Regions from separate parts of the Limnobacter sp. G6BE5S genome, predicted to be linked through region 3. Evidence: predicted binding sites of a transcription regulator. Region 3 holds the regulator's gene; each other region holds the start of a gene.
The links. The regulator FliA, encoded in region 3, starts transcription of late flagellar genes. The targets are predictions, from matches to a motif close to CTAAAGTTTNNNNNNNNNNNGCCGNTA.
Positions count from the first base shown of each region.

Region 1: a site for FliA is predicted at 1,653-1,679, ahead of bcsB (cellulose biosynthesis cyclic di-GMP-binding regulatory protein BcsB). Genes of this name have one in related genera too.
Region 2: a site for FliA is predicted at 2,072-2,098, ahead of ACVL1J_RS06070 (flagellin N-terminal helical domain-containing protein). Genes of this name have one in related genera too.

Region 1 covers NZ_JBZFLM010000006.1:236,266-239,543, forward strand. The annotation lists gene ACVL1J_RS12655 (response regulator) at 1-1,163, opposite strand, end outside; gene ACVL1J_RS12660 (STAS domain-containing protein) at 1,170-1,508, opposite strand; gene bcsB (cellulose biosynthesis cyclic di-GMP-binding regulatory protein BcsB) at 1,756-3,278, shown strand, end outside.
Region 2 covers NZ_JBZFLM010000003.1:68,904-72,181, forward strand. The annotation lists gene ACVL1J_RS06060 (ATP-binding cassette domain-containing protein) at 1-245, opposite strand, end outside; gene ACVL1J_RS06065 (ABC transporter permease) at 238-945, opposite strand; gene ACVL1J_RS06070 (flagellin N-terminal helical domain-containing protein) at 1,127-1,990, opposite strand; gene ACVL1J_RS06075 (NADPH-dependent FMN reductase) at 2,125-2,676, opposite strand; gene ACVL1J_RS06080 (PaaI family thioesterase) at 2,704-3,114, opposite strand; gene chrA (chromate efflux transporter) at 3,140-3,278, opposite strand, start outside.
Region 3 covers NZ_JBZFLM010000007.1:14,644-17,921, reverse strand. The annotation lists gene ACVL1J_RS13065 (sensor histidine kinase) at 1-940, opposite strand, end outside; gene ACVL1J_RS13060 (RNA polymerase sigma factor FliA) at 947-1,663, opposite strand; gene ACVL1J_RS13055 (hypothetical protein) at 1,689-2,447, opposite strand; gene flhF (flagellar biosynthesis GTPase FlhF) at 2,471-3,278, opposite strand, start outside.

The sequences.
Region 1 (3,278 bases), on a different contig from region 3:
CAATGTTGAACACGCATCTGAATGCGCTCGGGCAATTCGGACCAACGCCCCTGACTGCTTTGCTGATTGACAAACTCCAGCAACCGTTCTTCTCCAAATGCTTCTGAGCTGGTCGAGAGCACCTCGGTCACGCCATCGGAGTAAAGAATCAAAGAGTCATCGTCGCCCAAAGTCAGCTCGATGTCTTCGAAATCATCAAGTTCGAATAAGCCAACGGGATAACCCCCACCACCCAACACAGTGGCTGTGCTTCCTTTTGATAACAGAAGCGGAGACGGGTGACCTGCCTGGCACAGGGAGACATTGCGGTTTGCCGTGTTAAACACACCGTAGATCATGGTGAAATACGACAGGTCAGACTCGGTTTGCTGAAACAATCGATTCAGACGCGCCACCACATCGCGTGGTTTGGAAACAATCCGTTGTCCGTCGCTGCCCAAGCGTCCTTCGAAAACGATACTGGTGTTGGAACGGTCAGCAAACATTTGAACCAGTTGCATGGATTTGACCGCTGCCGGAATGCCATGACCAGACACATCGAGCAGGTAAAAACCATAGACGTCGCGCTGCAATTCAAAAACCTGCAGGTGATCACCCGACACATACTTGGATGGCACAGACAGCCACTGGTAATTCAGCCCCTGAAAGGGACTTTGCGCCTCGGGCAGAAAACTGCGCTGCAAACCAGAGACCGCACGCAGATCTTGTGCAATTACTTCGTGCGCATGCGCCAGTTCATTGGTTTTCCGGGTAAGTTGAGCTTGAAGCTCGATTCGACGCACAGCGGACTGCAGCCGTGCCTCAAGTTCATTGCCATCAACAGGCTTTGCGAGTACGTCATCGGCACCGGCATCCAGCGCCTTGATCAGAAATTCTTCATCATCTTGGGCCGACATCAAAATAATGTAGGTGTACTGCCCCAAGTCGAGTTGGCGTAACGCCACGCACAACTCGGTGCCCTGCATACCTGGCATTTGCCAGTCCGCAAGTACCAACTGAAAACGGTCACGTTCAATCAGTTCGATCGCTTCCTGACCGCTGGCTGCAAACTCAACCGGATAACCCCACTTGGCCACCATGTGAACGAAGAGGTTTCGCTCAACCACCGAATCATCAACAACCAGAATTCGGGGTAGCTGCTTGTTGAGGTCGTGTTCTGTCACAGTGGCTCAAGCCTGCTGTAAAAAGGCAACAGCTTTGGGCATGTCATCCAGCAAGGAAAACTGGCGATCCATTCGAGATAGCTCGAACATCATTCGCACGGATTTATTCATGCCAACCACGGCCAACTTGCCTTGGTGGTTGGTGATGTTTTTGAGCAAAGCAACCAGAGAACCCAAACCACCAGAGTCCACCAGTTTGACAGCCCCAATGTCCAAAGCAAATTTTCGGGTGGAGTCCAGTTTGGGCACCACCGCGTTGCGGATGATTGTTCCCACCGCACTGTCCAGTCGAACTGCATCTACGCGCAGCAAGAAAATATCCCCCACCTCTTCTGTCGAAACCATGTTGTTCGCCCTAAACTGTTAATTCTCTTTTCTAAAAGTGTGCGCTTTTCGGCACTTCACGCGATAATTGTATAAAACAAGCTCTACAAATTAAGCATATACAAAAACAATAGGATAACGTGTCAATTAATGATTCATATTTTTTTAAAGATTGACAAATATTAATCAAAATTGACCTTTGCAATGATCAGATCAGGTCAATATTTAAAGCCTGTTCTTACAACCAAGCAGACCAGCGACCCCACTTATGCGACACATATTTTATTTAGCCTTCGCCCTATTTTGCCTGACTGGTCACGCCCAAGAAAGCATTGAGGCCAATACTTCGGCAGCCAATTTGGAAAGCACAGTGGCGATAGAACGGAGCCGAACCCTGACTTTTACCGAGATGGGACAGCCCAACGGGGTCCGCTTAAGTGGTATTAACCGCTTTGTTGATTTGAATTCCGGTATTCGGCTGGACGAATTGGTGACTCGCGCCAATCTGAGTTTGCGTGTGCTGTACCCCCAAGGAATGCGACACGATCAGTCATTTGTGCGCGTGTACGTGAACAATCAGCTTTCGGGTATTTCTCAACTGAGCGTGGCAAGGGCTGGTGTACCACACACGATAAATATTGAACTGGATCCGTTGCTGTTTTCCGATTTTGCGACAGTGCGGATTGAATACGACGGTACTTACGACAGTGAATGCGTAGACCCGGGTAACCCAACCCTGCGCCTTGACATGCGCCCCGAAAGCACACTGACGATTGGCTCAACACCATTGAACCTGGTGAATGACCTGGCCTTGTTGCCAGCACCCTTTTTTGATCCCCGCGACAACCGCAAACTAAAACTGCCATTGGTTTTACCACTGGAGCAAACCGAAACAAGCATGAAGGCAGCCGGTATTCTGGCCTCTTGGATGGGAGCCCAGGCCTTTTACCGACAGGCTGAGTTTGATTTGCTTGAAACGGCGTCGAGCACCCGACACACCATCATTTTGACCAAAGGCAAGAAAATGCCTGAGGGTATGAGTGAGGCGGACATTGAAGGCCCATCACTCATGATTGTGAGCGCCAAAGAAAACCCATGGATCAAACACCTTTACGTGATGGGCCGTACTGACGAGGAGTTGTTGCAGGCCGTGTACGGTTTAGTGATTGAAGGCCAGGTGCTCAGTGGACAGAAAGCCTTGGTCAAAAAAGTAGACCTGGGGGCGCCACGAAAGCCCTATGACGCACCACGCTATGTGCCCACCAACCGACCAGTGCGCTTTGGTGAATTAATCGACTTTCCGGGTCAACTTGAAGTCAGCGCAGACAAACCGCGTGCTGCGATCAATTTGCGCCTTCCGCCCGATTTGTTCAGCTGGGCAGGCCGCAATATCCCGATGGATTTGAAGTACCGGTACACAGCACCCTCGCGCTGGAATGATTCACTGCTGAACATTGAAATCAATAATTCCCTGATTCAATCCTTCCGCCTTGCACCACGATCCGAGCAGGTACAAAACAAAATCAATATTGATTTGTTGGGCCAGGCCGAACTGACCAGCGAAGAAGCCTTGCAAATCCCGGCCTTCAGGGTGGGCGGCAACAACGAGCTGGCATTCGCTTTTGGATTCATGGCGGAGGGTGGTGGCGCCTGCACGCGGGTATCGCAAGTGGCACGCGGTTCCATTGATCCAGAATCCACCGTGGATTTTTCCAATTTGCCCCACTACACCCGCATGCCGAACTTGACTGCGTTTGCCAACGGCGGTTACCCATTCAGCATCATGGCTGA
Region 2 (3,278 bases), on a different contig from region 3:
CTGAAGTGAACACATCCTTTGCCGGGCTCAATCAGGCCTGCCAGCAGTCGCAAAATCAGGCTTTTTCCTGCGCCGTTGGGACCCATGATGGTTGTGATGCCCGGCCCGTCGATTTTCAGGTTCAGATCACTGAAAATGCGGTGTTTGCCAAACGAAAGGTGCACCCCCTCGAACTGGATCGGTAAAAAACCCGAGAAAGGTTTCTGTGGGGCAAGTAACACCAGGTCGCTGTTCATCTTAAGCATAGGCCCTCTTCTGTGCGCCCTGCTTTAAAAGAAACAGGCCGGCATTGATGAGAATGGACAGCACAATCAGAATAATGCCCAGACCAAGCGCCAGGGCCAATTCACCCTTCGAGGTCTCAAGCGCAATGGTGGTGGTCATGACACGGGTTACGTTGGCAATGTTGCCCCCCACAATAATCACGGCCCCCACCTCGGCCAGCGCACGGCCCAGGCCAGCCAACGCACTGGTCAGCAAGGAATAGCGTGCATCCACAATCAGGGTCCAAATGGTCTGAATGCGACTGGCATTCATGGCGCGCAACATTTCGTCGTATTCGCCGTACAGGTCTTCGATCACTTGCCGGGCCAACGCCGCCACAATGGGGGTTACCAGCACAACCTGCGCAATCACCATGGCTGTGGGGGTGTAAAGCAATTGGAGAAACCCCAAGGGCCCTGCCGCTGATAAAAACAGGTAAATGACCAAACCCACCACCACCGGTGGCAAACCCATGAGGGAATTCAGAAACACCACCAGCACCATTCGCCCTGGAAACCGGCCAATGGCCAAAGCAGCCCCGATTGGAAAACCAAGCAAACATGCAATGGAGACGGCTGTGAACGTGACTTGAAGCGACAAAGCAATGATGTCGATCAACGTGGGGTCAGCTTGCCCGATCAGGGTAAAGGCTTGTACAAAGGCTTGAGAGAAATCTTGCATTTATATGCATTTTTTACGGAATAAATGCAGTTTAATGCCAAATGGTGCGTGATGTCATTGGTACAAACACCAGCGGGGAGAAAAAAGGCAGAGGACGAATGGTCCGAATCCGGGAATGTCCCCTGCCGAAACCAGCTGATCCGATGCTAGTCAGATCAGCCAGTGCTTGGTCAATTCAGGGTTACTGCAACAGGCTCAGCACGTTGTTGGGCAACTGGTTGGCCTGGGCGAGCATGGCGGTGCCAGCCTGCTGCAAAATCTGTGAGCGGGTCAGTGCTGCCGTTTCCTTGGCAAAGTCTGCATCCATGATCCGTCCACGTGCGGCTTGCAAGTTGGTGCTGGACAAGTCGGCAAACGAGGCCACCTGCTCCAGTCGGCTTTGGCCCGCACCCACCACAGCACGAATGCCGGTGATGGCGTCAATCGAGGCGTCCAGCGTGGTGATCGCGGTGGTGGCGTTCGCTACCGTGTCCACACCATTGAGGTTGGCCTGAATGCTTGCAGCGCCGTTGGCCATGATGGTGCTCAGGTCATTGCCTGCAGCCAGACCATCGTCAGTCAAATTCAGTGCCAAGGTGTCGGAAACCGCGTTGCCGGTGCCCACCTGGAAGCTCAGTGTTTTGTTGGCGGCATCAAACATGTTGTTGCCGTTGAAGGTGCTACCGGTCACAATGCGATCCACTTCGTTGGCCAGCTCCGCGTATTCGCGGTTCAGGTTTACACGGTCGGTGTCGTTCAGGGTGCCGTTTTTGGCCTGCACTGCGAGTTCACGCATCCGTTGCAGGTTGTCGCTGATCTTGCCCATGGCGCCGTCGGCCACTTGCAACAGTGAAATACCGTCGTTGGCGTTGCGGGCGGCCACATCGTAGCCCTTGATTTGGGCTTGCATGCGCTCGGCAATGGCCAGGCCTGCTGCGTCGTCTTTGGCGCTGTTTACACGAAGGCCTGAGGACAGGCGGGCAATCGCGTTGTTCAAACCCATGCCTGAACCAGACAGGTTCTTTTGGGCGGTCAGTGAGGCTACGTTGGTGTTGATTCCTAGCATGATATTTCTCCAAGCAATTTATTTAGTTAGGAGCTAGTCGCCTTCAGTGTCGTGCACTGTCGTGCGCTGCTCATGATTCATTAACGCTTGGAAAAAATGATTCTTTAGGGCTGAAGTGAAATTTTTTTTCACCCCTACCCTTTCAGGCGAAGACTCCATGTTTTCAAGGCCAATAACTGGGCAGCCAGGTTTGACTTGATTTTCTCGTCGGTCACATTACCGTCTGCATCGAATCCGCCTGAAAATGCGCTGGCAAACACCTCGGGTTTATTCAAGGGATGCAAATCGAGATACACGCACACCTGCCGCAAGTGGTACTGGGCACGCGCAGTACCCATGCCGCCGCCTGCGCCACAAATGGCCACTGGCTTGCCGGCCAGCAAGGCGTTGTCCGGGTAACGCGAAGCCCAGTCAATCGCATTTTTCAGGGCCGGTGCAATTGAATAGTTGTACTCAGGGCAGGCCAGTAACAAGGCATCGGCTTGTTTCACCTGGTCAAAAAAGGTTTGAACAGCAGCCGGTCTTTCCGCAAGGTCAGCATTGAAAAAAGGCAGGTCGATCAAATTGGCGAAGTGCATTTCCATGCCATGGGGCAACTGCCCCGCTGCCGCGCGCAACAAACCCGTGTTGCAAGACTTTGCACGAAGGCTTCCTGAAATACCCAGTACGCGAATGGTGTTACTCATGGTTGTGCTCCTTTTGATTGGACGCGATCAGTCTTTTTTGGGCGGAATGGCGTAGGTGCCCACGGCATGCGCCACGGGTTCGGGCAAGCCCTCAGAGTACACAGACACTTCGCCAATTGCCAAAGTTTTGCCAACCTTGATCAACTTACACACGCCGATGATGTCGCGGTCTGCTGAGGGTTTTCTTAAAAAGTTGATATTCATATTGGTGGTCACCGCCAAAGGCACAATGCCGATTCTCCCCAGAATACCCACGTACAGCGCGCAATCAGCCACCAAAAACATCACAGGCCCCGACACCGTGCCACCGGGGCGCAATTCCGCCTCCGTGATCTTGTGGCGAATCGTGGCAGAGTCTCCGTCTACATGTTCAACTGTGATTTTGCTTTGCGGAAATTGCGTGTTGATGAACTTGTTCATCATTTCTTTGGTGATCAAACTTTGTCTCCGTGTTGTTGATTATTCAGTAAAGTGCAAGTCCTATCAGTGCACACGCACCCAGTACTTGCATCACCGAGCGTTTGAAATAAAACAGTGCAAGCAAGGCGGCAATGGTGAGCGAAAAAGCGCGCCAGTCAAACTGGCCATTCAAACCTTCCGGC
Region 3 (3,278 bases):
GTTTCATTTTGGCGATCCACACCAAGCCGTGTTGATCGTGACCTTCCAGGGGCTCGCACAACTGTTCCGCATTGTCCCAAAATGCTTGCCCCTTTTCCAGCGGCATACGCAGGTCTGGGTGTGTACCACGAACTCGCCAGTAGTTGTGCTCCGATTTGTCCCGAAAGCCCAGCACCACTTCGGCGTGCACGGTGAGGCAGTTTTTCAGGCCCCGTGCGTATGAAGCCGCCAGTTCAGGAATGGGCGCAGAAAGCAACACACCTTGCAACAGGGAACGCTGCAAGGAGAGCAATTGTTCATTCAGGCGTTTCTGCGTTCGATCGGAAGACACCCCCATGTAGCCCATAAAATCGCCTTTGGCGTTGTACAAGGGACGACCGGTGGATTCGAAAATAATACGCTCTGCATCTTGGGGCCAGTATTCAAAACACACCCGATCAAAGGGTTGGTGGCTGTCAAGCAGTTCTTTGAATGTGTCCCAGTTGTAGCGTGGATCGATGCACTTCAAACCTTCGACATCCCAACGGGCCAGGCCGTCGAATGGCAGCTTGAAGCCACTGCGGGAGTTGCTGTTTTGATCCCTGCCCCGATAAATGATTCGCACAATGGTGTGGGCGGAGTTTTGATGCCAATACCAGTCACCTGACAATTCCATGAGGCGACGCAACTGGCTTTCAGATTGAACGGAAGACTGGATAATTTCCAGCAAGCCGGACATGAGCTTGTTGCCCATGAACCAGGCACCCAGTACACCCAGTGCCAGGGTGAGCAGAATGGTTAACTTCCAGTTGCCGGGATCAGAGGTGGTGGCCGCCATGTAAAAAGCAGCCAGGGTCAAAGGACCAACGCCAGTGAGGATGACTAAAATCAGGGAGCGGTTGACCCTGGTGCGAGACTGCTCGAATGTTCTCGGTTTTCCCTGGGCTTTGGGATCTGCCATGTGTGCTTAGTGTTCGCGAAGCTTGGCTTTGAGGCGACTGACCGCCTGTGTGTGCAATTGGCACACACGGGATTCAGTGACTCCGAGCACAGCGGCGATTTCACGGAAGTTTAACTCTTGCTCATAATACAGTCCCATGAGCATTTTTTCACGTTCCGGCAGGTCTTCAATGGCTTGAATCAGATTTTCACGAAAACGTTGATCACCCAGCATTTCAAGCGGGTTGGCTTCTTCATCACCACCAATTTGTCGGTCAAGGTAACCTTCGCCGTCGCCATCATCTGCGTAGTCGTCGTAGAACACCAGAGAAGCGCCACGCGAGTCAAACAGCATGTCCTGGTATTCATCCAGGCTAACGCCCATGACCTCGGCGATCTCTTTCTCATTGGCCGAACGCCCAAGCTTTTGCTCGGCTTTCAGGGTTGCAGTTTCAATTTTTCGTTGCGCCTGGCGCACGCCACGGGGCATCCAGTCGGCCGCGCGCAATTCATCGAGCATGGAGCCACGAATTCGCTGGCTGGCATAGGTTTCAAACTGAGCGCCCTGACCTTCCTCAAAACGCGTAATGGCGTCCATCAGGCCAATCAGACCGGCCTGAATCAGGTCGTCGATTTGCACAGACGCCGGCAATTTGGCGATGAGGTGATGGGCCAACCTGCGAACCAACGGAATGTACTGGTCCACCTGCTTTGATTTGTCTAAAGTGCCCTGGGCTGTGTACATGGAGTCTGTGCTTCCTGTCTTGTTATTACGCCAGTGCGTGTTCGTCGAAAGAGCAAATGGCTCTTGCAATTCGGCGACCTGCCGCAATCATCTCCCGACCGACCTGGTTCAAGGCCTTGCCCGAGGGCAAAGCTGGCAAATGCCCCGCGTACTGCAGCGGATTGACCAGAAAGCTCGAAGTGCTTTCCAGCAAATTTGCAAACACGTGATCGGCTTCATCTGTGCTTCTTACACCCGCAACAATAACACGATGGTGAATATTTTCGTCTACCCCTTTGGAAGAACGAATGGCCTGAAAAGCACGCGTAACCGATCTTGCAGTGGGTTGTACGACCCAATACCAGTCGTCTTGCGGGGAAAACGCCTTGGCCAGTTCAACGGCCTCGTAGGGCAAAGTGGCATAAAAGCGATCGCAGCTCACGGGCATGCGGTGAAGCTTGCCCAGCAAAGCCACAGCTTGGGCCGGTTTTTTGGTCAGGGCTTCCAGGCCAATTCGGGCCACCACCAGGTATTGGGATTGCGCAAGCTCGATGACCTGGTCTTCCAGATTCAGCTTGCCATTGAAAAATTCGATCAGATCGGGCCGACCATGGGGTGGCAGCAACTGGGGCAGCCCCGCAACCGAGCCATCAAACAACACCGCGGCACGTTCTTGCCTTGCCTGCTGCTCCAATACGAATCGGGCCAGGCAGGCCGCATAATCACTGGCCATGTCGCCGAGAATCGGATGAATGGTGGCGGCTTTGCGGCCCAACAGGTGTCGAAGTGTTTTAGCTTGATCCATGTGTTCTAGTTGACCATGAAACTTTAAATTCCAGTCGTAGAGACTTGGGCCATTTTCCATTTCAATTCTTCGCTCGAGGCTTGAAACGCCTGGCTGCTGCGCGCACGCATGGCGCGGTGCACCAACACGCGAGGATCAGCGGGGAACAAGTCTTCAGGTACGCGCTGGCCGGTGGCAATGTAATGCAAGGCCAGTTTGTGACGCATGACCACATCCAGCACACCACCGATTTTGATGGCTTCGTCGAGTTTGGACAAAATTGCGCCATTCAGACCAGTGCTCTTGTAATGACGAACAACGTCATCCAGGGTCTCTGGTTGGCTGGTGGCATTGAGTAGCAAAACGCGTTTTACATGGCTGTCGGTCAGAATTTTTGTTTGTTCTGCCACGCGTGAGTCACGCTGACCCATGCCCACGGTGTCGATCAAAATAAGGCGCTTGCGTTGCATGGTGTTGCGCAGCTGGGCAAGGTCTGAATGGGTTTGTGCGGTGTAAACCTGAACACCCAGAATTTTGCCGTAAATGCGCAGTTGATCCTGGGCACCAATCCGGTAGCTGTCGGTGGTAATCAAGCCCAGCGAATCGGCGCCGTACTTCACCACGCAACGTGCAGCCAGCTTGGCTGTGGTGGTGGTTTTGCCCACGCCGGTGGGGCCAACCAAGGCGAAAGTACCGCCAGTTTCAACAATGTCTTTGTCGGCAGGCACCACGTTCAGGTTTTTCTTGATGACATTCATCACCCAGTCTTGCACCTGGCTATCAGTCAGGTCTGCAGGCAGTTTTTCAACCACGGTGCGTGCAAACAGGGGAGAGAATCCCGATTGGGTTAAC